DNA from 3 places in the Oceanobacillus sp. FSL W7-1304 genome. Region 2 is predicted to be linked to each of the others. Evidence: predicted binding sites of a transcription regulator. Region 2 holds the regulator's gene; each other region holds the start of a gene.
What was found. The regulator Rex, encoded in region 2, represses fermentation and respiration genes when NADH is low (regulators of the CRP and FNR family bind a similar motif). The targets are predictions, from matches to a motif close to TTGTGAAATATTTCACAA.
Positions count from the first base shown of each region.

Region 1 (7,735 bases), 430 kb from region 2:
CATTGCTGCATTCAGATTGCTTAAAGGTTCGAAACATGAATACCACAAAAAAGCTTTGTTTATGACGATGAAAATCGGACTTATCTTTTCCATTGCAACTGTGTTAATTGGAGACCTGTCTGGAAAGTACTTGGCAGAATATCAGCCTGAGAAACTAGCTGCAGCTGAATGGCATTTTGAAACTGAGGAAGCTGCACCACTCATTCTTTATGGAATGCTTGATGAAAATCAGGAAGTGAATTACGCGCTGCAAATTCCATTTGGATTAAGTATTCTTGCGCATGGTTATCCAAATGCAGAAGTAATTGGATTAGATCAATTTCCAGCAGAAGAACAGCCACCGTTAATTATCCATTATTATTTTGATTTAATGGTTACAATCGGTATGTTCATGCTGGCTCTCTCATTCGTCTATTGGGTTGGAGCAAAACGAGGCTGGTCTTTCGTTAAGACAGCATGGTACCGATCACTTATTGTCCTTGGTGGGCCATTGTCATTCTTAGGAATTGAAGCTGGCTGGTGGATGGCGGAAGTTGGTCGTCAACCTTGGATACTCAGAGGAATCATGACGGTTGATCAAGCAGCAACATCAAGTGATTATGTTGGCCATATGTTTATCCTTTTCGTAGGATTATATTTCGTTTTAGGTGTTGGTACGGTTGTCGTGCTAAGACGAATGTTTAAAAACGATCCGATTGAAAAGGCGCTCGCCAAACAGCAAGGTGGTGATTCTGAATGAGTTTAGAAGTTCTAGGAATTTCCGTACTCTGGTTATTTTTATTTGGATATGTCATTGTCGGCTCGATCGACTATGGTGCAGGGTTTTTTAACGCCCAAAGCATTATAACTGGTAAGCAACATATTTTATCTAAAATTATTCAGCGTTATCTATCTCCTGTCTGGGAAGTAACGAATGTATTTTTTGTTTTCTTTTTCGTTGGGATTGTTGGGTTCTTTCCACAATCGGCATATTACTTCGGAACAATTTTACTGATTCCAGGAAGTATTGCGCTAGTTTTGCTGGCAATCCGAGGCTCTTATTATGCGTTTGAATCGTATGGAGCACGAGGTCATAAAGGATATGCCTTTATGTATGGAGCTTCCGGACTGTTAATTCCAGCTTCATTGTCGATTGTCTTAACCATCTCTGAGGGTGGGTTCGTATCCATCGTGAACGATAACCCAGTGCTTGATTACGCAGCTCTATTTACTAGCCCATTAACCTGGTCTATTGTGGCATTAAGCATTGTTGCTGTTTTATATATATCCGCTGTCTTCCTTACGTGGTACGCATATAAAACTGGTGATACAAAAGCAACTGATTTGATGCGGAAATACGCACTTGGGTGGGCTTTACCATTGATTATTACTGCTAGTGGCATTGTTTATGAATTAAGCTCTCACAATGAAGCCCACTTTGAACGGATTATGGATTTGTGGTGGATGTTTGCACTTTCCTTTATATTATGGTTTGCAACAGTATGGCTCATCTGGAAAAGAAGAAACTACGGTATGGCATTCTGGCTGCTTGTCGGTCAATTTGCAATGGCATTTTTCGCGTATGGAGTTTCCCATTATCCGTACTTGCTTTACCCGCATCTTACCATTTATGAAGGGTTCACTAATACGGCGATGGCAATTTCATTAGTATTCGTGTTTATTCTTGGCCTAGCCTTATTGCTTCCCTCCTTGTATTTGTTATTACGGCTATTTCTGTTCGATAAAAATTATGTACAAGGAATCAAGAATAAGAAGGAGTGAGCTAAATGTTTCATGATTTTCTAATCTTTGTCGCTCCCATTCTCATTATTCTAATTGCGATTGCGGTTGCATTTTGGGGAGCCGGTAAGGATAAACCTGTAACAAAAGAAGCTGACGAGGACTAATCTTCTCTGTCAGCTTCTTTTTCTTTTTACAGATCTGCCAAAAAGACACTTTGTTCGATTTTCTTCATTTGATAAAAATAACCTTTACTTTTCATCAATTCTTCAAAGGTGCCAGCTTCTGCAATTTCCCCTTGATCCATGACAATAATTTGATCCATTTTCTCAAGCCCTGTTAAACGGTGACTAATTAAAACGACTGTATCATTTTCAGCTACTTCAAATAGCCGTTTATATAGCTGTTCCTCTGTTAATGCATCGATGGACGAGGTTGGTTCATCCAGCAGCCATAATGGTGCTTGTTTTAGCAGTATTCGCGCCAGTGCTAATCGCTGCTTTTCGCCGCCTGAAAGATTCTCTCCCTTTTCTAAAACTTGATCATCCAATCCAAAATGATTTAACTGTACGTGAAAAAGAATGTCTTCCATCTCTCTGTCAGCTAATCCATCCTGAGAAATCGCTAAGTTATCTCGAATTGTTCCATAGAAAAAATGGTTCGACTGAAGCATAACATTCGCATGCTCCCAAATGCTCTCAGCTTTTAGATCGGCTACCGATTGATCATTAAGTGAAATAGCACCATCTCGTACCTGGTATAATTTCAGTAAAAGCTGCATAATGGTAGACTTCCCGGACCCACTTGGACCGACAATTGCCGTTTTTGAACCAGCAGGTAAATGAAACGTTAGATCTTTTAATGTATCACGTGATTCTGTCGGAAAAGCAAAGGACACATCATGAAAAGTAATGGAAGGAGCCCGTTTAATTTGCAGCGTTTCGAACGAATCATCCTCATTTCCTTTCCTCTCCATTACCTCATCTAGCCTTGTTACTGCCTGACGACTTTCTTGAAGATAGCTTGGAAAAGCCGCCATCGGAGAAGTATTTTCAAACAGTGTTAAGGATATCATCACAAGCATGGCAAGAAACAAACCATCTAGCTGCTGTACGGATACAAAATATGCACTTACCGTTAGCACGGATACGGAAACAAGTAGGGATAGAAACGTATTTGCCGATTCACTAAATAAACGATGCACATTTTCCCGCTCCTGCTCCAACAAATACGTATCAGCTGATTTTAATAATGCTTCCTCTTTGTCATCTACTTGCTGATATATTTTTAAATCACGAAACCCGTACAGGAATTCTGTTACTTCCGTTGATAAATTGCCTCGCTCACTCCTAACACGATAATCGATTTTCCGTTGCTTCATGCCGATGACTAACGGAACAACCAAAGTGGTTAATAATAATCCAAGTAGCAGAAGCAAGGCTGCTTCAATGGAAAAATAAGCCGTGAAAAGAATGGTAACAAGAAATACAAGAACAAGCACTATCGGTGGGTAAAAAACACGTAAAAAGTAATTTTGCAGCGATTCTACATCGCCAACGATTCTTGCTAGTAAGTCTCCACTGCGATGACTTTGAAAAATAGTTGGTGCGAGTGGCTCCATTTTTTTATAAAACGAAACACGCAAATTACTTAGCATTGTAAAAGTCGCTCGATGTGAAAAATATCTTTCACCATATCGACTTAATGCCGATATTATTCCGAGTAGCTTAACGATCGCAACAAGTACCATCAAGGAATAGATCGGTGGCACTAAGGCTGCCTTGGAAATTAAATAACCACTCGATGAGAATAGCCCGACGGCAGTTACTCCAGCTAGAAATCCACAAGCAATTGAAAAAATGACATCTTTTTTTTCCTGCAACACGATCTTGATGACAGAACGTAATCCCTTCATTTAGTCATCCCTCCCTGCTGTACAGTCACCATATTCCGATAGGCTTCTACCGTTGTTAGTAACTCATCATGTGTTCCTGCTGCCTTAATTTCACCGTTATCTAAAAGGACGATTTTATCAGCCTTTTGAATCGTATGAAGGCGGTGAGCAACCGTAATAACTGTCGAATGTTTTCCTAGTTCCTCCATTGATTTCTGAAGAATTTGTTCCGTTTGCAAATCCAGCCCTGTCGTCGGCTCATCAAAAAGAATGACAGATGGGCGTTTGAGAAATGCTCTGGCTAGCGCTATTCGCTGTTTCTCCCCACCAGAAAGGCCTCTTCCTCCTTCACCGATTAACGTGTCATATCCATGTTCAAGCGAATCCACTAAATCATTAATCCCTGCCTTTTCAGCTGCTTTGATAATTTCTTCTTGATATGCGCTTTTTGTAGAACCAATTGCAATATTCTCTGCAATCGTACCTGAGAATATATACGGATTCTGTGAAATATAACTTAATTGGTCAAACCAATCCTTCTCTCTGTATTGCTTTAAGGAAGTTTCATTTACTTGAATCATTCCCTCCGTTAGCGGGACTAGTCCTGCTAGCATATGCAATAATGTCGTTTTTCCTGATCCCGTTTTTCCGATAATCGCAATCTGCTCAAAAGCTTCGAGTTCTAAATTAATATGCTTTAATGCAAAACCGCCTTCCTTGTAAGAAAATCCTGCATCATTCACTTTAATATGGACTGGCTTTTTTTTCGCCAAGGGTAGTTCTCCCCATCGTGTCTCATCATCTTCGAGTGCAGAAAGCTCTATATCTAATTTATTCGCTGCCGCCATGCTCGTCCTTCCCGTATGAAATGAATTTCCTAGCTCCTTTAATTTCGTGTAAAACTCTGGAGCAAGAATAAGCATTAAAAAGCCAGTAAAAAACGTGATATCTTGAAAAATAATCATTCGAACAGCAACTTCTAACGCGATAAGCCCAATGCTTAGCATAGAAATAAACTCTAAAGCCAGAGAATTCGTAAATGCAATTTTAAGCACTTCCATCGTTGCATCACGGAAATCTAAGCTGCTTTTTTGAATGGTTTTCTCCTGCTCTTTAGACCGTCCAAATAATTTCAATGTTGTTAACCCTTGCAGCGTATCAAGAAACGTACCGGAGAACGCATTCATCTTATCTAGCTGCTGTTCGGATTTGTCTTTCGTATTAAAGCCAATAATTATCATAAATATAGGAATAAATGGTGCGGTAACTAGGATAATAATTCCTGTTGCCATATGTTCCATTAAAATAACAACAAGGATGAAAAGCGGTACAATCGTTGATTGAATAATTTGTGGAATATAGCTGCTAAAATAAGAATCTATTTCATCAACCGTATCCAATAGGAGCCCAACCTTTTGGCCAGACTGTCCTTCCAATGAAGCTTGCATTGAATTTCTTGAAAATGTATGTACAAACAGCCTGCGCAGCTCTCTTTTAGCAAGAGTAGCCATTCTTGCTCCTGCTCTTCCATTCAAATAATTTAGTCCTGTCCGTAAAAAAAGCGCTACGACTAAGCCTATAATTAACGGGCTAATTTCTGAAAATGAATAGCCTTTTAGGAAAATACGATCAATGATTATCACAAATAAATAACCTTGACCGATAATAGCAAACGCAGAAAGAATCGCAAGCACAATAAAAAGTATGAGCTTTCCTTTCTGTTCTGCTGCTATATTCTTCAATCTATTCATTGATTCTCCCCCTAACGAAAGCTATTTTAGTGAACATCTTCACATAAGTATACATGATTTAAAATACCGAAGTAAACGGATAGCTAGGGTGTTAACATAGTTGTCGATTTTAAGGGTGATAAAATTAACCTTGCTCCTTACGTTAGAGAATTTTCACCGTCTCCAAAAGAGGAAGTAGAATTCACGTAAAAACTGCCCAACAAAACGAGCGATCGCATAGTCTCACTTTGTTGGGCAGTCAGCTACTTCTTAATAAATTTTATAGCAAAGTAAATAACGCATGCAATTACAGCATAAATGAAAAACATGACAAAAAAGCCCCATAGTCCCATTACTGCATCTGCAAACTCCATGTTTCCCCGATTCGTAATTGCTTGCTGCAATTCAATTGCAAAAACGATAACAACCATAATGGTGAACGTATAGATAAAGGAAAATATCGTCGTACTCCATTTAAGCTTTTCCAATAGCTTGAAAAAGATATAGACAAAGAAGAAAATCGTCATTCCCATAAAGCCCATAATCCAAAAATGGAGTTCTTTATCTGTCATATGTAGACCGAACATGTCTGTAAGGATGTCATGAATATTATTTACAATTTCCGCAAGAGTAATAACGATTTCTCTCATTTTATCTCCCACTTTTCATTTGTCTTTATTACAATTTATCCAAATCATCAGCCATCTCCCAAAGTCAGTGATTTAGATAATCGTTCTATTCCGAAAGCGCGTTTAAATTTGCCAATGCTTTCTTCAATTGGACAATCTCTTCTTCTGTTAAAGTAACACCTTTACCCATCTTTTCCTTACCAGGTGCCCAGTCTCGTAAATCATATTTTGGTGGGCGACCATTCCAGCTGATCACATTCAATTCCTTTGTCCATCCTTTTGGCGACTCCGAAATAACAGCAATTGTTTCTACAATTTTATAATTTAATTCAGCCATATTCATACTCCTTTATGCTTCATTCTATTTAACAATCAAAACAGGGCACTTGGCGTTCTGTACAATCGTATTGCTCACACTACCTAACAGAAGACTTTTTATATTACTAAGCCCCCGATTGCCTACAATGATCAAATCTATTTCGTTAGCTAAAGCATATTCACAAATCGCTCTCCCCGGGTTACGCTGTGAAAAGTCCGTCCGAATTTCCGTTATCGTAACAATTCCTGATGCTTCCATTTCCTTCTTGATTTGATGTAGTTCCGGTAAAAGAAATTCTGCATCTGCCATGGATATGTTGCCTGCAATAGCTGTCTCGTTACTTTTAATTCCCGGTGTCACAACAGAAATAACATGTACTTCTGCTTTTTCTGTAATTGACGCCTGATTCTTTGCCTCTTTAATCGCCTTTTTACTACGATTTGAACCATCATACGATACGAGAATTTTTCGATTCATTTGCATTCCTCACTTTATTAAAGGTTAGCTACTTAATCCACTTAATTTATTATACATGGATACGTCTAGAGAGGTTAATTTTTTAATGGCTTTCGTCAGACTTCATATTTGGTAAGTTGACGCTGATGTACGGACTGCGCCCCATATTTTGGAGTAGGTTCGACTTATCGAACATTCCTGCGCAGGTGATTCACTCCAGGGTATAAGTGCTACTAATCTATGTCTTCCCAAGTCGGTAAGTCTTCGTTATCGTGTCATAAGGTATTTATCCACAGCATTCCCTGGTATCAAAAAAAGGAATAAGCTTCACTGCTTACTCCTTTTCTCTAACTTAATATCCGATTGCGTTTTTCACTTCATAGGCCGCTACTAGTTTACAAATAGACGCTCTTTCTGACTCCGTCAATGGTACAAGTGGTAGACGAACACCACCAACTGGTACTCCAATATGGTTCAGTGCTTCTTTTACTGGGGTAGGGCTTGGAGCTGAAAACAATGCTTTCATTACTGGCAAAATATGTCGGTGTATAGCACTGGCATTAGCTACATCACCATTCTGAAAAAGCTTTACCATCTCTTGCATCTCATTACCTAATATGTGTGATGCTACAGAAATAACCCCAGTTCCACCTACAGCAAGTGTCGGCAATGTCAGACTATCATCCCCGCTGTAAACAGTAAAATTATCAGAAGTATGGCTTATAATCTCCGAAACCTTATCTAAATCCCCACTAGCTTCTTTTAGTGAAACAATGTTTGGGATTCTAGAAAGTCGAACAATCGTTTCTAATTCCATGTTTACCACACTTCTACCTGGAATATTATAAAGCATGACAGGAAGTGCTGTACTTTCTGCAATCGATTTAAAATGCTGATACATGCCTTCTTGTGACGGTTTATTATAGTAAGGAACAACAAGCATAATCCCGTCAACACCTGTAGCCGCTGCCTCTTTCGTTAATTCAAT
Region 1 covers NZ_CP150211.1:1,498,147-1,505,881, forward strand. Annotated here, with positions in the region: gene NYE61_RS07430 (cytochrome ubiquinol oxidase subunit I) at 1-739, shown strand, start outside; gene NYE61_RS07435 (cytochrome d ubiquinol oxidase subunit II) at 736-1,761, shown strand; gene cydC (thiol reductant ABC exporter subunit CydC) at 1,913-3,634, opposite strand; gene cydD (thiol reductant ABC exporter subunit CydD) at 3,631-5,364, opposite strand; gene NYE61_RS07450 (hypothetical protein) at 5,607-5,993, opposite strand; gene NYE61_RS07455 (PC4/YdbC family ssDNA-binding protein) at 6,079-6,309, opposite strand; gene NYE61_RS07460 (universal stress protein) at 6,334-6,768, opposite strand; gene dapA (4-hydroxy-tetrahydrodipicolinate synthase) at 7,100-7,735, opposite strand, start outside.
Region 1: cydD (thiol reductant ABC exporter subunit CydD) is a predicted target of Rex. The motif match lies at 5,392-5,409, and genes of this name have one in related genera.

Region 2 (7,735 bases):
CAGCCTTTGTCGTCATCGCCATGCTTTTTATGATTACGACACTGGATTCAACAACATATACGATTGCTTCCTATGCAGGAACAAGGAACATGAGTAAATCAGAACCTTCTAAGAATTTGCGTCTGATTGTCGCGGCAATCATTACCGTATTCTCCTTATTATTAATGCGCATAGGCGGTCTTGCTCCGCTGGAGGTAGTTTCAGGAATAATGGGGATACCGATTATTTTCGTCCAGTTTCTGACCATATATGCCGCTAAGAAAATGATGGATGAGGATCGAGCATGGGTCAATAATGTAAGGAAAAACAAGCCACGGAAACAGAAAAAATAGTACTAAACAGAACAAGAATGTTTAATGTGGGTTTATAACAGGAAATAAATGATAAAAGAGAGGTGAAAACAAAATGAGTAACGGAAATGCTGACAAAATAAAAGGTAAAGCAAATAAAGCTAAAGGTGAAATGAAAGATCAAGTTGGTAACCTAACAGATAATAAGAAAGTCCAGGCAAGCGGCAAAAAGGATAAAGTGAAAGGTGAGGTTCAGGACACCTTTGGTGATGCAAAGAATGAAGCAAATGAAACAAAGACCGATCAGAAAAAATGAGAAGACTAAGAGCGTGTAATATAAAACGGTGCAGTAAGAAATGGTGCCTCCCCCCGAAAATTAGATTTTCACCTCTAATTTTCGGGGGGATTTTTTTGGCTAAATATGGTGAGGAATTTAAGATAAAGCTTGTTACAGAGTATTTATAAGGCAACCTAGGATATAAATCATTGACCAAAAATATAATATGGGTAGCGAAACATCAATATTGAATGGATTAAAAAGAAGAACGATCTTCACATAAAAATGGAAAAAATGAAAAAGGACGCTTCCGCATAAGTGAGAACTTTATACGAAAACGCCCTTTTAAACTTAAATTTATAATAAATGTTACCTTTATGTTACTTTTTAGTTTGACGGGGTTCGCAACAGCATCCCAAACGTTTATAAATCAACATTTAAGGGTGGTTTGTTACATCATACCGCCCATTCCACCCATGCCGCCCATATCAGGCATTGCAGGTGCACCGCCTTCTTCAGGCTTATCAGCTACAACAGCTTCTGTAGTTAATAGCATTGCTGCTACAGATGCTGCGTTTTGCAGTGCAGAACGTGTTACTTTTGTTGGGTCAACGATTCCAGCTTCAACCATGTTTACCCATTCGTTTGTTGCTGCGTTATATCCTACGCCAACTTTTTCGTTTTTCAAGCGTTCTACGATGATAGAACCTTCTAAACCAGCGTTTTGTGCAATTTGACGAACTGGCTCTTCGATTGCGCGAAGTACGATTTTCACACCAGTTGCTTCATCGCCTTCTAGGTTTAGTTCACTTACTTTGTTGTAAACGTTGATTAGGGCAGTACCACCACCGGATACGAAGCCTTCTTCAACTGCAGCACGTGTAGAGTTCAATGCATCCTCGATACGCAGTTTGCGCTCTTTTAATTCTGTTTCTGTTGCAGCACCAACTTTAACTACTGCCACACCACCAGATAATTTAGCAAGACGCTCTTGTAATTTTTCTTTATCAAATTCAGAAGTTGTTTCTTCTGCTTGTGCACGGATTTGTGCAACACGGCCAGAGATTGCTTCTGGGTTGCCAGCACCCTCAACAACTGTAGTGTTTTCTTTTGTTACAACAACTTTCGAAGCACGTCCTAATTGTTCGATAGTAGCAGACTTAAGATCCAATCCAAGATCTTCAGTAATCACTTCTCCACCAGTTAGGATAGCGATATCTTCTAGCATTGCTTTACGACGGTCACCGAATCCTGGAGCTTTAACAGCTACAGCGTTGAACGTTCCGCGAAGTTTGTTTACAACTAATGTTGCAAGAGCTTCCCCTTCAACATCTTCAGCGATTAATAATAATGGCTTTCCTTGTTGAACAACTTGCTCTAATACTGGTAATACTTCTTGGATATTACCAATTTTCTTATCTGTAATAAGAATGTATGGATCTTCTAATACTGCTTCCATTTTATCTTGGTCAGTAACCATGTATGGTGAAGAATATCCACGATCAAATTGCATCCCTTCAACAACCTCTAATTCTGTGTTGAAGCCTTTTGATTCTTCAATTGTAATAACGCCATCATTGCCAACGCGTTCCATCGCTTCAGCAATTAAGTTACCAACTTCATCATCAGATGCTGAGATAGCTGCGATTTGTGCGATAGAGTCTTTGCTTTCAACCGGTTGAGAAATTGCTTTTAATTCTTCAACAGCAGTTGCTACAGCTTTCTCAATACCGCGGCGGATACCTACAGGGTTTGCACCAGCTGTAACGTTTTTCAAACCTTCGTGAATCATTGCTTGTGCAAGAACTGTTGCAGTAGTTGTACCGTCACCAGCTACATCATTTGTTTTCGATGCAACTTCAGATACAAGCTGTGCTCCCATGTTTTCAAAAGCATCTTCCAATTCGATTTCTTTCGCAATGGTTACCCCATCATTTGTAATTAGAGGTGAGCCGAATTTTTTATCTAAAACAACGTTACGTCCTTTTGGTCCCAACGTTACTTTTACAGCGTTTGCTAATACATCTACACCGCGCAGCATTGCTCCACGTGCTTCTTCATTGAACTTAATATCTTTAGCCACTTAAAATTCCTCCTTTAAAATAATCATTCGAAAAATTTATTTGTCGTCGTTCATGTATGTGTTGGTTTTGTGTTACGATTAGCTTACTACAGCTAAAATGTCATTTTCACGAAGAATTAAGTATTCTGTACCTTCATATTTCACTTCAGTACCAGCAAATTTAGAGAATATAATGCGGTCCCCTTCTGCAACTTCAAGTGCCACTTTTTCCCCATTTTCAGTTACACGGCCAGATCCTACTGCTACTACGCGACCTTCCTGTGGTTTTTCCTTTGCAGAGTCTGGTAGTACGATACCGCTTGCAGTTGTTTCTTCTTGCTCAACAAGTTCGATAACAACACGATCTCCTAGTGGTTTAATCATGTAGAATGCCTCCTCAATTCTTTAACGTATTAGATTTATTAGCACTCTCAATGATTGAGTGCTAATTTCTATATTCATAATAATTAATCCCATAAAAAAATGCAAGTAATGTGTCTATAATTTTATTTAATTTCTAGTAAAATTTTATGTAAAGGGGCTCATAATATTAACAGCCTGTATAATATGATAAAATATCTTTTATGATGATTGATGATCAATAGATGGAATATGTAATACATATACTAAACTATACAAAGCAAAAGGAGTCGTTTTATTTGGCACGTAGATATTGGTATGTCATTTTAACTTATATACTGATGCAGCTTTCTGCATTTCCCGTTGCTCTGCTTGCAAAGCATCATTATATCCCAGTACAAGGTGTGATTTACTGGTCCATTTTTAGCTTTATTCTCGGACTTCTTATTATTTTGTGGATTATGAAGCCCGATATGCAGATGAGAGATACACGCAATGCAGCACCGATGAGCTCAATGATACTCTGGTCAATCCTCGGTGTATTCATGGCTTTCTTTGCACAAGGAATTGCAGTAGCAATTGAAATGAATATACTAGGGATTTCACCTGGATCAGAAAACACTCAAGGTATCATGGATATAGCTCGTGCAGCCCCATTATTTATTATTATTCCTGCAGTGATTGCCCCAATATTGGAAGAAATCATTTTCCGAAAAATTATCTTCGGCAGTCTCTATAAGCGCATGAATTTCTTCTTCGCAGGTTTGGTCTCCGCCCTTATCTTCGGTTTTATTCATGAAGGGATGGAACATATCCTAATTTATGCTTCGATGGGGTTTGTATTTGCGTTTCTTTATGTAAAGACAAAACGAATTCTCGTTCCGATTATCGTTCATGCAGCAATGAACACATTAGTTGTTGTCGGGCAATTATCGATGGATCCAGAAGAAATGCAGCGACAACTTGAGCAAATGCAACGTCAGGTTGAGCAATTGCAAATGATCCTTATTGGAGGTTAATGAATGATTCATTCTTTGTTAGTTAAAGCGTTCATTTACTTCATAATGGCAATGATTTTTATTTACGTTGCCGTCCAAAGCAAAGGGCAAACAATCTGGAATCCCACCACGCTCATTTTTGCTGCTGTAGCAACGCTTGCCTTTGGAGTTGCAGTTCGATTGCTTAATAAGTATTTTCGATTGAAAAAGAAGAAGCATTAAATAGATACTATATAGATCTTCTTAATAAAAAAGAAGGCTGTTTCTAGATTAATACTGAAACAGCCTTCTTTTATTTTTATTGGATAGACTTCAACTTATCTATCCATTCATCTTTATCTTCGATTGATTTTTCAAACGTTGTGTAGCGAACAACATACAAATCATTGTCTTTCGCAAATACCCTTGCTACTTCTTCCTGATCGAGCTGAATATCATCTTCTGTTAATGAAAAATCAAAAAATCCTTCTTCCGCAGAATTAAATTCAAGCTCACCTGTAGTCATTTCTGTTAAATTCATTTCCATCATTTCGATAAAGCCTTCAGCACCTAACAATTCATCACCATCTGGATAATAATGAATCGTAAACAGCTCTGTGAAATTCGTTTGATCCTCATCAACTAAAAGAAATTCAGCGGTTGCTTCACCGTCTCCTTCCTCATAGTTCTCAAGCTCCCACTTTCCTTCATCAAACGGAATTTCTAAGCTCGTAATTGTGTCAATGTAAACACCTTCTGCCGCTGCATCAGCAGCAGTCTCTTCGATAACATCCCCATTCTCATCAAGAGGAATTATTTCGCTTGGTTCTTCAGAACTATAAATTTTCCATGCACCATCATCTGGTCGCAAGACATGAACCCCGTGTGTTTCATTATTCATAAAATCAGGACCATCGACTTTCATTGTCGTCTGTTTATAAGAGATTGTTGCTTCTTCTTCTGATTTTTCCTCCACAACTAAATCAAATAATTCCATATCTAATGTATACACAGATAATTGATCGATTGTCGTACGTGTTGAGTCATATAAAGGAGATTCACTATGTATGGTTTCCATGTAAGCATCCAAGTCATTTTCTGTTAATGCTTCTAAGTTTGCTTCAAGTACTGCAAATAATGCCTCATCTTCTGGAACTACATTTTCTTCTGCTTCTTCAGACCCATTTTCCTCGTTTGCTTCCGCATCATTTGTTTCTTCAGTTGCTTCAGCATCGTTAGTCCCTTCACTCTCATTGTCACTTTCATTTGAACATGCAACAATGAACAAACTAATAAATAAAACAAACATAATACCTAAAACCTTTTTCACGTTCACGAATAAATTCCTCCTCTTTCTCAATATATTCCCAATACAGATTAACGTAATAATCAGTAAATGGATAGATGTCTTAAGAACCAATAATTTTCAGAAAAATATTAGTTCCATTTATCTAGTTAATATTTATCAGCTTATTTCCAGTGGTTGTTTAAAACAGAGATTTTATGGAATTGATGCAAATAAATTATGGTATTTACCAATATAAGGACATCCAAATCCAACCATAAAAAAACAAGGCTTTTGACCTAAAATCAATAGCCTTGTAATTAAACAAAAATTCACAATGAGTAATATCTACTCTGGATTATCTAACGAATAATGCTTTAGGAAATAAACAAGGGCCTGCAATTCAACAGCAAGATCAATATGGTGGACCCGAATATGCTTCGGTACACTAATCCTTGCAGGAGTAAAGTTAAGAATCCCTGAAATCCCTTTTTCTACAAGCTTATCGGCGATCACTTGTGCTTCAACAGCTGGCACAGTTAGGATAGCGACTTTAATGTCTTCTAACTTTTCCTCTAAATCACGAATATCATAAACGGGTACCCCGCCAATATCCGTGCCAACCTTTTCTGTATCTGCATCAAATGCCGTAGTAATCCGGATATTATTGTTCTTCATAAAGTTATAATGAAGGAAGGCTGTGCCTAAGTTCCCAACTCCGATTAATGCAACCTCTGTAACCTCATGCTGATCCAACGTACTTCGGAAAAATCCTAATAAATACTCTACATTATAGCCGTATCCCTTTTTTCCCAATGCGCCAAAATAAGAAAAGTCTCTTCGAATTGTTGCAGAATCCACTTTTACTGCATCACTCAGCTCCTTTGAGGAAACTCGCTTCTTCCCTTGCTGATTTAAATTGTTAAGAAAACGATAATATAAAGGCAGCCGCTTGGCAGTAGCTTGTGGAATTTTATTCTGTTCCATCAATCTTCCTCTTTTCAATCCAATAGTTGTATATGATAAGTTCTTTCCTTCTATTTTAACAGAAAACGTCAAATAAGTCGTGATATTTTTCACAATTCAGTTGCCTCGTTAAATAACTATAAGATACACTGTACATGATGGGGTGAAAAAGATGATATTAATGCAACTAAACGGAATTTCCAAATCCTTCGGTGCTGAAGAGATTTTATCAAATATTAAAATTGAAATTAAAGATAAAGACCGTATAGCTATTGTCGGCAGAAACGGTGCAGGTAAGTCAACATTACTTAAAATTATGGCACAAGAATTATCGTATGATGAAGGGGAATTTTTTCAACCGAAGGATCTTACATTCGGTTATTTATCCCAGCATATGACGTTAGAATCAGGGAAAACCATTTGGGATGAAATGCTAGAGGTATTTTCCCATTTAAAATCATTGGAAAAGCAACTTCGAGCATTAGAGAAAGAGATGGAGAAAGCCAGCGAATTATCTGGAGAAGAATATGACAAAGTCCTTAAAGAATATGACAAACTTCAACTAGCATATCAGACTGATGGGGGCTATACGTATGAATCTGATATTAGAGCTGTACTTAGTGGGTTAAATTTTGAGTCCTTTGATTATGATACTCCAATCGCAGAACTTAGTGGTGGACAAAAAACACGACTTGCCCTGGGTAAATTGCTGCTTCAAAAACCACAGCTGCTTATTCTTGATGAACCGACCAACCATCTTGATATTGATACATTGTCATGGTTGGAAAACTATCTCGTTAGTTATCCAGGCGCCATTGTCATCGTTTCACACGATCGGTACTTTCTTGATAAAACAGTTTCCATTGTATATGAAATTTCACGGCATAAAACGCGAAAATACCATGGTTCGTACAGCAAGTATTTGGAGCAAAAAGCACTAAATTATGAACAGGAATTAAAGGAATTTGAAAAGCAGCAAACTGAAATTAAAAAAATGGAAGACTTTATCCAGCGGAATATTGTACGTGCTTCGACTACAAAACGAGCACAAAGCAGGCGGAAGCAGCTTGAAAAAATGGAGCGTCTTGATCGGCCACTAGGTGATGAGTCATCCGCTTCCTTCTCCTTTCAAATTAATCGCAGAAGTGGAAATGATGTATTAAAAGTTGAAGAGCTTAGCTTACGTTATGAAAAAGAAGTGGACCCTATTTTTTCCAACATACGACTGGATATAAATCGCGGTGACCGTATCGCACTTGTTGGTCCGAATGGTGTAGGGAAAACTACATTACTTAAGGCCATCTTAGGTAGACTGCAGACAGAAAAAGGAAACATCCAGCTTGGTACAAATGTACAAATTGGCTACTATGATCAAGAACAGGCTGATCTTAATTCTACTAAGACGATTCTTCAAGAATTATGGGATGATTACCCCACCATAAATGAAAAAGATATCCGCACGGTTTTAGGAAACTTTCTTTTTTCTGGAGATGATGTATTAAAGCAGGTCCATACATT
Region 2 covers NZ_CP150211.1:1,931,785-1,939,519, forward strand. Annotated here, with positions in the region: gene NYE61_RS09725 (BCCT family transporter) at 1-332, shown strand, start outside; gene NYE61_RS09730 (CsbD family protein) at 406-606, shown strand; gene groL (chaperonin GroEL) at 1,019-2,650, opposite strand; gene groES (co-chaperone GroES) at 2,729-3,013, opposite strand; gene NYE61_RS09745 (CPBP family intramembrane glutamic endopeptidase) at 3,289-4,008, shown strand; gene NYE61_RS09750 (YdiK family protein) at 4,012-4,209, shown strand; gene NYE61_RS09755 (hypothetical protein) at 4,286-5,302, opposite strand; gene NYE61_RS09760 (redox-sensing transcriptional repressor Rex) at 5,600-6,238, opposite strand; gene NYE61_RS09765 (ABC-F family ATP-binding cassette domain-containing protein) at 6,390-7,735, shown strand, end outside.

Region 3 (7,735 bases), 1.0 Mb from region 2:
TTTAATTAGATCGAACGATGTTACATCAAAAACAGAAGTGGCACCTGGGAAGTCGCCGATTTTCGTTGGGTCTCCCGTAATTGCCAAAATTTCATGAATCCCTAACGTGTCGAGTCCCATTAAATGGGATTGCAGCCCGATTAAATTACGATCGCGGCAAGTTAAGTGAACGAGAGGTCTTAGCCCAACCTCTTGTTTTATTTTTTCGGCGATCGCAATATTGCTAATTCTTGGTGATGCTAACGAGTTGTCAGCTAATGTAATTGCATCGACACCAGCCTTCTTTAATGCCTTCACGCCTTCCATATATGCGTCTGTTTGCAGATGCTTCGGAGCATCTAGCTCAACGATGATGGAATGTCTTTTCTTTACGATATCGACTAAAGGGGTCTCTTTAGTCGTCTGATTACGTGTTACTTCAATAGGGGAAGGCTTTCTAATAATCTTCTTTTCCGTTAATGGCTTTAAATTACGAACTCCTTGCGCTAATCCTTTGATATGCTCAGGGGTTGTTCCGCAGCAACCGCCAAGCAAGCGAACACCTTCATTGCGAAAATCTTCGGCGCATCGAGTGAAATAGTCAGGTTTATTTTCGTAAACGAGCTTGCCCTCGTGATAAGCTGGCAGACTAGCGTTTGGGTAAGCCGCTAAGAATGTCTTATCTGACAATGGAACATCTTTTAATGATTGCAGCATATGAAATGGACCTAAGTGACAGTTGACGCCAACAATATTACTACCCGTATCTTCTAGCCGTTGTAAAGCATCCTTTAGCTGGATACCATTTTCAAGAATACCTGGTACGTGCATGGAGACATTTGTGATAATCGGTATTGTTGTTTCTTCTCGGGCAATTTCTAATACGGTTAATAGCTCATCAAGATTGTAATAGGTTTCTAAAATAAGGCCATCTACACCTTCTAACAGTAAGCAATATAGCTGTTCTCGAAAGCTTCGTTTGATTTCTTCTTTTGTATCATTTAATGCTTGTGCGCCATGTATCCCTCCGATAGTTCCGAGAACAAAAGTGTCTTTTTTAGCAGCCTTTCTAGCAAGTTCCACTGCTTTGGTATTGATTTTTTTAACTTGATCTTCTAAGCCATAACGAGCAAGCTTAATGTAATTTGCTCCGTACGTATTGGTTTGGATTAAATCGGATCCCGCCTCAATATATGATCGATGAATACGGGTAATTTGTTCCTCATGTGTTAAATTCAATTCTTCAAAGCAACGGTCAACGCCGTATGAATACAGCAAAGTTCCCATTGCACCGTCACCAATAAGGATCCTTTCTTCAAGAGCACTTAATAAACTCATTTTTCTGTCCTCCTTTATCGTTAAAAGTAGCAATTACCTCATTTCATTTTCTTCACTACCTTTTAATTCACTCCTTTGAAGCTGTCATTAGTGGAAAATTGTATTCGTGGTGATAAGAAAAGGTGGGAAAACATAAAAAGACCCCTTCCGAAAAGAAGAGGTCATGTATGTATTATTCACTTTACTCTTCTTATCTACCAAGCATTAATGCTTGTTGGAATTAGCACAGTACTTAAAAAAGCCTGTTGCCGAGGTATCGTAGGGCCAAATCCCTCCACCTCTCTGGATAAGAAAATAACGAATATTCAGTTGTTAAATCCATTTTGCATAAATTTTATAGTTTTGTCAATTGTTTTATTAAATACATTTTTGTTATTATTAAAACAAATTTGTGGTGTTGCTAAGATATGTGCATTTTTAGGATACAATATAAAATAATATGAATGAAAGGTTCATTCATTAAATGTGTTTTATTCAAATTTCATGTCATTTATTTTGTTTTATATCCAAGTAAAAAGGAGGTTTTATCTTTGCAAGTGAGAATGGAATTAACATATCGTACAAAAAAGGGATTAGAGACGATGCTTAGCTCAGATATGATGCAAGCTGGACAAGCCGTCATCATTGCTGAAGACATGGAGAAAACTGGAAGAATCAAGCAATTAACATTTATTGATAGCAATGATAGAAGCTGGACCTATAAGCAATTAAAGAAATACATGGAAGAAATTAAAACGGAACCGCATGATATAACTGTCTATTTTGATGGTGGATTTGACTTGAAGACAGATAAAGCAGGTCTTGGCTGTGTCATTTACTATGAGCAAAATGAAAAGGCCTATCGGATAAGAAAAAATGCTTTAGTGGAAGGCCTTATAAATAATAATGAAGCAGAATATGCGGCGCTTCATTTAGGATTAACTGAATTAGAGCTATTAGGTGTGCACCACTTACCAGTAACATTTGTTGGAGATTCAAAGGTTGTCATTCATCAGTTGGATGGGGAATGGCCATGCTATGAAAAGGAGCTATCAGCATGGATTAATCGGATTGAACAAAAGTTAGAACAGCTTGGAATTGCCCCAACTTATAAAGATGTGTCCCGGAAAATGAACCGTGAGGCTGATCAATTAGCAACACAGGCCCTACAAGAGATTGAAATTATGAGTCATCGTGAGCGCTGATAGATAATCAATCATACAGACAAATTAGCTAATCCGGTAGTTTAGAAAACCTTTCCATCTAACTTCAAATGAGTTGTTTTTCGTAATACATTATATTATCATTTAACTGTTGTTTAATTTAAAAAATAATAGTTGTGCACTATTTCACGAAGCAGTACAGTATAAAATTTTGGTAGTTGTAAAGGAGCAGGGCATTGAATATAGGGATTGATAAGATAGGTTTTTATACACCGCATTTATATGTAGATATGAACAAATTAGCTGTTGCAAGAGACATAGAGCCGGAAAAGTTCACCGTTGGAATTGGACAGGAAAAAATGGCGATTCCGCCTATTACACAAGACCCGGTTACATTGGCTGCGAACGCTGCACTTGGGATTTTAAACGAGGCAGATAAAGAGAAAATCGATTTTGTTATTTTTGGTACCGAATCAGGTATTGATAACTCGAAGTCTGCAGGGGTCTATGTACATAATTTACTTGGGTTAAATCCCCATGCACGTACTGTTGAAATGAAGCAGGCATGCTACGGTGCAACTGCTGGAATTCAATTGGCAAAAGGGCATATTGCATTAAATCCGGAAAGCAAGGTATTGGTAATAGGTTCTGATATCGCGAGGTACGGTCTAAATACCGCCGGTGAATCCACACAAGGTGCAGGAGCAGTTGCGATGGTGATTAGTGCAAATCCAAGAATCATGGTCCTTGAAGAGCATAGTGCTTATTTTACAAATGACATTATGGATTTCTGGAGACCGATTTACTCTGACAAAGCGTTTGTTGATGGAAAGTTTTCCAATGAGCAATACATATACTTCTTTTCGAAGGTTTGGGAGCAGTATAAAGAAAAGTCAGGTCTTGAATTGAAAGATTTTGAGGCAATTTGTTACCACTTGCCATATACAAAGATGGGATTAAAGGCGTTACGTACGATTTTAGATGAAGGTACAGAGGAAGACAACGAAAGATTGGTTGCGAATTATCAAGTAAGTACGCAATATAATCGAAGCGTTGGAAACATCTACACGGGATCTTTATACTTAAGCTTGTTATCGCTTCTTGAACTTAACGAGGGATTAGAAGCCGGATCAAGGGTTGGTTTATACAGCTATGGTTCAGGCGCTGTTGGAGAATTTTTTACTGGGATTCTACAGTCCGATTATCGTGAGCATCTTCACATCAATGATCATAAACATTTATTTGATTCAAGAATGGAAGTAACTGTTCCCGAATATGAAAAACTATTTGAGGAGACCCTACCAGTTGATGGTTCGACATTAGAGCTTGATATTACAAAGGATACTGCTGCAATTTGTCTAAGTGGAGTAGAAGATAATAAGCGTTTGTATGTAAGGAAGTAGGAATTCAGTATACTAGAAACTTCTAGATTATATACAAACACGTTATCATAAAAAATTGAAATTAGCTTAATTTTATGTTAGAATATTCTAATAGTACATTTTGAGATAATATTCACTTCTTCCTAGGGAAATATACTAGTGAAACAAATTTATAGCAGATGAGGCTGTCTTGGAAGGTCGCGATTTTGCGATTTCTCAGACGGTCTTTTTTAATGCAAATACTGCATTCTTTTATGGGTTTTGGAATACATTTAGCATTAATGTGCTAATACCCTGCAGCAAAGCGTTTCACATTACAGAGGGAGATTTCTAGTTAATATGCATTATCATTATTAAATTGGTTGAAAATTATGTTGGCAGATAGAAAAATATAAAATTTTCAATCTGCATAAGTGCAATTAAGGCATTGGCTTAAAGGCTTGCACTCCGATGTATAGAGGTTTCTAAGAAAGCAAAGAACACTTTCTTAAGAATTCCTTTAACAAATGCCAAGTTTTCTAATGACTGAAATTTAGCGTGAAGGAGAAATGAGCAAAATTGAGTGTTGAAAAAAATAAGTACCAGGACCAGTCGCTGTTTAACCTTACATGGCCACTGTTTATTGAAATATCTCTTCATATGAGCGTGGGTATTATTGCTACATTAATCTTGAGTGGATACTCTGATAATGCTGTTGCGGGTGTTGGTGTTGCAAACCAGATAATGAACATATTTATTTTGGTATTTAACGTAACAGCGATTGGAGCAACCATTCTAATCGGTCAGAATTTAGGTGCTAACCAGATTAAAGAGGCTCGTACCATTGCAAGATCCGCTTTCGGACTTAACTTTTGGATTGGTATTGGTATGACGATTATTGTTGCTATATTTGGAGGGATCTTTCTAAACTTTTATGGGCTAAGTGGGGAGGTCTATGGTTACGCGCATACTTATTTAGTTGTTACTGGCTTATCTCTTTGTCTTGAAGCAGTCGCTTTGGCTTTAAGTGCAGTTTTACGCAGTTATGGACATACGAGAGAGACAATGTTTGTAACGATCGTGATGAATGTGATTAGTATCATCGGTTTCCTCATAGCGATTAATGGTTTGTTTGGAATTCCGGTGACAGGAGTTGTTGGAGTCTCCATTTCAATAATTGTTGCAAGGTTATTTTTAGTATTTGCGCTATTATTTTTCGTTTATAAACGCCTTGCGATTCGATACAGAATCAATGATATTTTAAAGATCGACAAGACGAACACAAAAAATTTAATGGGTATTGGAATTCCGTCTGCGGGAGAACAGTTATCTTATCAACTGTCGCAAGTCGTGATAACGAGCTTTGTAGCAATAGTTGGGGATGCAGCTTTAGCAGCTAGGGTGTATATTTTAAATATTTCAATGTTCTGTTTCATGTTTACCATGGCAATTTCACAAGGGACACAAATATTAGTTGCTCGTTATATAGGGGCAAAACAGTATAAAAGAACATTAAAGCGAGGGTTAAAAACACTTCGGATTGCCTTTTTCGTTTCAGTAGTTATTTCCTTTATTATTGCATTTACTGGGGAAAGCCTTCTTGGGTTATTTACAGAGGATCCAATGATTATTGCTGTTGCACTTCCAGTATTATGGGCAATCGTATTTATAGAACCAGGTCGTGCGGTGAATATGGTCTTGATGGGTTCATTAAAATCAGTAGGGGATGTCCGGTTCCCTGTAATTATAGGGATCATTTCTATGTGGGGACTTGCGGTAGTGCTAAGTTATGTGTTTGGGATTTCTCTTGGACTAGGACTTTTGGGAGTCTGGCTAGCTCAAGGTGTAGATGAATGGGTACGTGGAATATTTGCCTTTAGACGTTGGAAATCACAGCCTTGGCTAAGGAAGAAAGTGAGGAAAGATCCTGCCTAAGTATTTTGAAGTAAAAAGGCCGCTGCTGTTGAAAGCATCGGCCTTTTCTATATTTATCGTATTAACGGGCTGTAATTCCCCACCTCTAAGCAGAAGAGAACCAAAACATGATAGGTTGGGGGATAGTCCTGTTAATATTATGTTCAAGGATCTGTGGATTTTCTATACAGTCCTAACATTCAGTAGGGAGGAAGAGAATCCCCACTGAATGAAGTTTCACTCTATATTTTTAATGCAGCACGTTTCGTTAACAGACGAATAAGTATAATTGTTATAAGTACTGTAACGAATACGATCGGCCATGCCAAGCCATTTGGAACAATATCTAATGCTGAGAAGTTTTCGAATAGCGGTATATCTAGCACTATTCGTATCATGGAGTCCTTAACTGCGATGATTGCAATTGCCACAGCAATAAATAATATACCGAAAAGAACGTTTATGCGATAAAATGCAGCACTAATCAGCCAGCCAACAAGATAAAATACGAATAGATGTAGGCTGAATAAGCCAAGTGAGAGAAAAATATTAGATTCCGGACTAATAAATGGTGTTAGTAGGAACGATAAAAGAACCTCACCAATAATATTACCGTCAATATCGATAACAATATCCTCTAACGTACGGTCTGCTAATGCAATCTGAGAAAAATTAGTAACAATTAATTTTTCTACCAAGCTAATCAGATAGGTGAGAATCGGAATAACGATAGATAAGCCAAAACTTGCAATCACATTTCCAAGGAAATAATCTTTACGTGTTATACCATGTTCTACATAATAGGGCAGAAAATTTATGGCAATAATACCGATGACGAACATATAAATATTACCTGCTACATAGCTGGCACTGTAGAATGTATCTAGGTGTTCGCTTAAGAAAATTTTACCGATATTAATGATGAGGTGAATACCGAGTGCCCAAAACGTCCAAGTAAGCTGTACCCAAAATAAATCCAAGGAAACTTTAGGGAAAAGACTAGGTCTATTCATGTTCATCATCCTCCTTTGTAAGCTGGATAAATAGATCTTGGAGTGATACGGGACCAATTGTAAGCCCTAATTCTGAAGCAGCTAATCGATCGGCTTCATTCATTTCACCGTAAATCGTTACAGATTTTGTGTCTCCTAATTGCTCCTCGTTAAGTATTTCTTTGTTTGCAGCAAATCTGGCCACAGCATCCTTGCCTCCGACTACAGTTACACCACGAGAAACGATTGCATCGTAGGGTTCTTGGAGAAGTATTCTTCCTTCATGAATAATCATTACCTCATCAAATAAATAATCCATTTCTGAGACAAGATGGGTAGACAGAATGATAATTCGTGGATGCAATTCTTGATCCTTTAATAGTTCTTTATAAAATAAATCGCGAGCTGGTGCATCCATTCCAAGATATACTTCATCAAATATCGTAATTGGTGACCTGTTCGCTAATCCAACAACGACATTAAATGCAGATTGCTTACCTTTTGATAGTTTGGCTACTGATTTATTACCTTCTAATTTGAATTTTCTTATTAGTTTCATCGCGTATTCTAAATCAAAATGTGGACGGTAGCGCCCAAGATATTTGACGATAGTTGATGGGGAATCTGTTTCACCAGTAAAATCCTTATTGTACATAAATGTTACATCTTGCATAATCTGAGCATTTTCAAATGGGGCGACACCATTAATTCGTAAATCGCCAGAAGTAGCTTCGCGGAATGATCCAATAATGGATAGGAGCGATGTTTTACCTGCACCATTTCTTCCAAGCAGTCCATAGATTTTTGGTTCGTGTATCTCAAAATTCATGTCATGGAGTACCGGGTCACGTCCATATGCAAGCTGCAGATTGGTAGCTTTAATATGCATTACTTTCCACTTCCTTTCACTTTTTTAATATAGGTGAGAATGTCCTCTGTCGTAATTTCTAATTTATTGGCTTCTTGAACAAGTGTGACGATATAGTCCTCCATAAATGATTTACGTCGT
Region 3 covers NZ_CP150211.1:930,517-938,251, reverse strand. Annotated here, with positions in the region: gene NYE61_RS04765 (bifunctional homocysteine S-methyltransferase/methylenetetrahydrofolate reductase) at 1-1,317, opposite strand, end outside; SAM riboswitch class I at 1,505-1,610, opposite strand; gene NYE61_RS04760 (reverse transcriptase-like protein) at 1,848-2,501, shown strand; gene NYE61_RS04755 (hydroxymethylglutaryl-CoA synthase) at 2,696-3,862, shown strand; gene NYE61_RS04750 (MATE family efflux transporter) at 4,400-5,755, shown strand; gene NYE61_RS04745 (hypothetical protein) at 5,977-6,747, opposite strand; gene NYE61_RS04740 (ABC transporter ATP-binding protein) at 6,740-7,615, opposite strand; gene NYE61_RS04735 (GntR family transcriptional regulator) at 7,615-7,735, opposite strand, start outside.
Region 3: NYE61_RS04755 (hydroxymethylglutaryl-CoA synthase) is a predicted target of Rex. The motif match lies at 2,634-2,651, and genes of this name have one in related genera.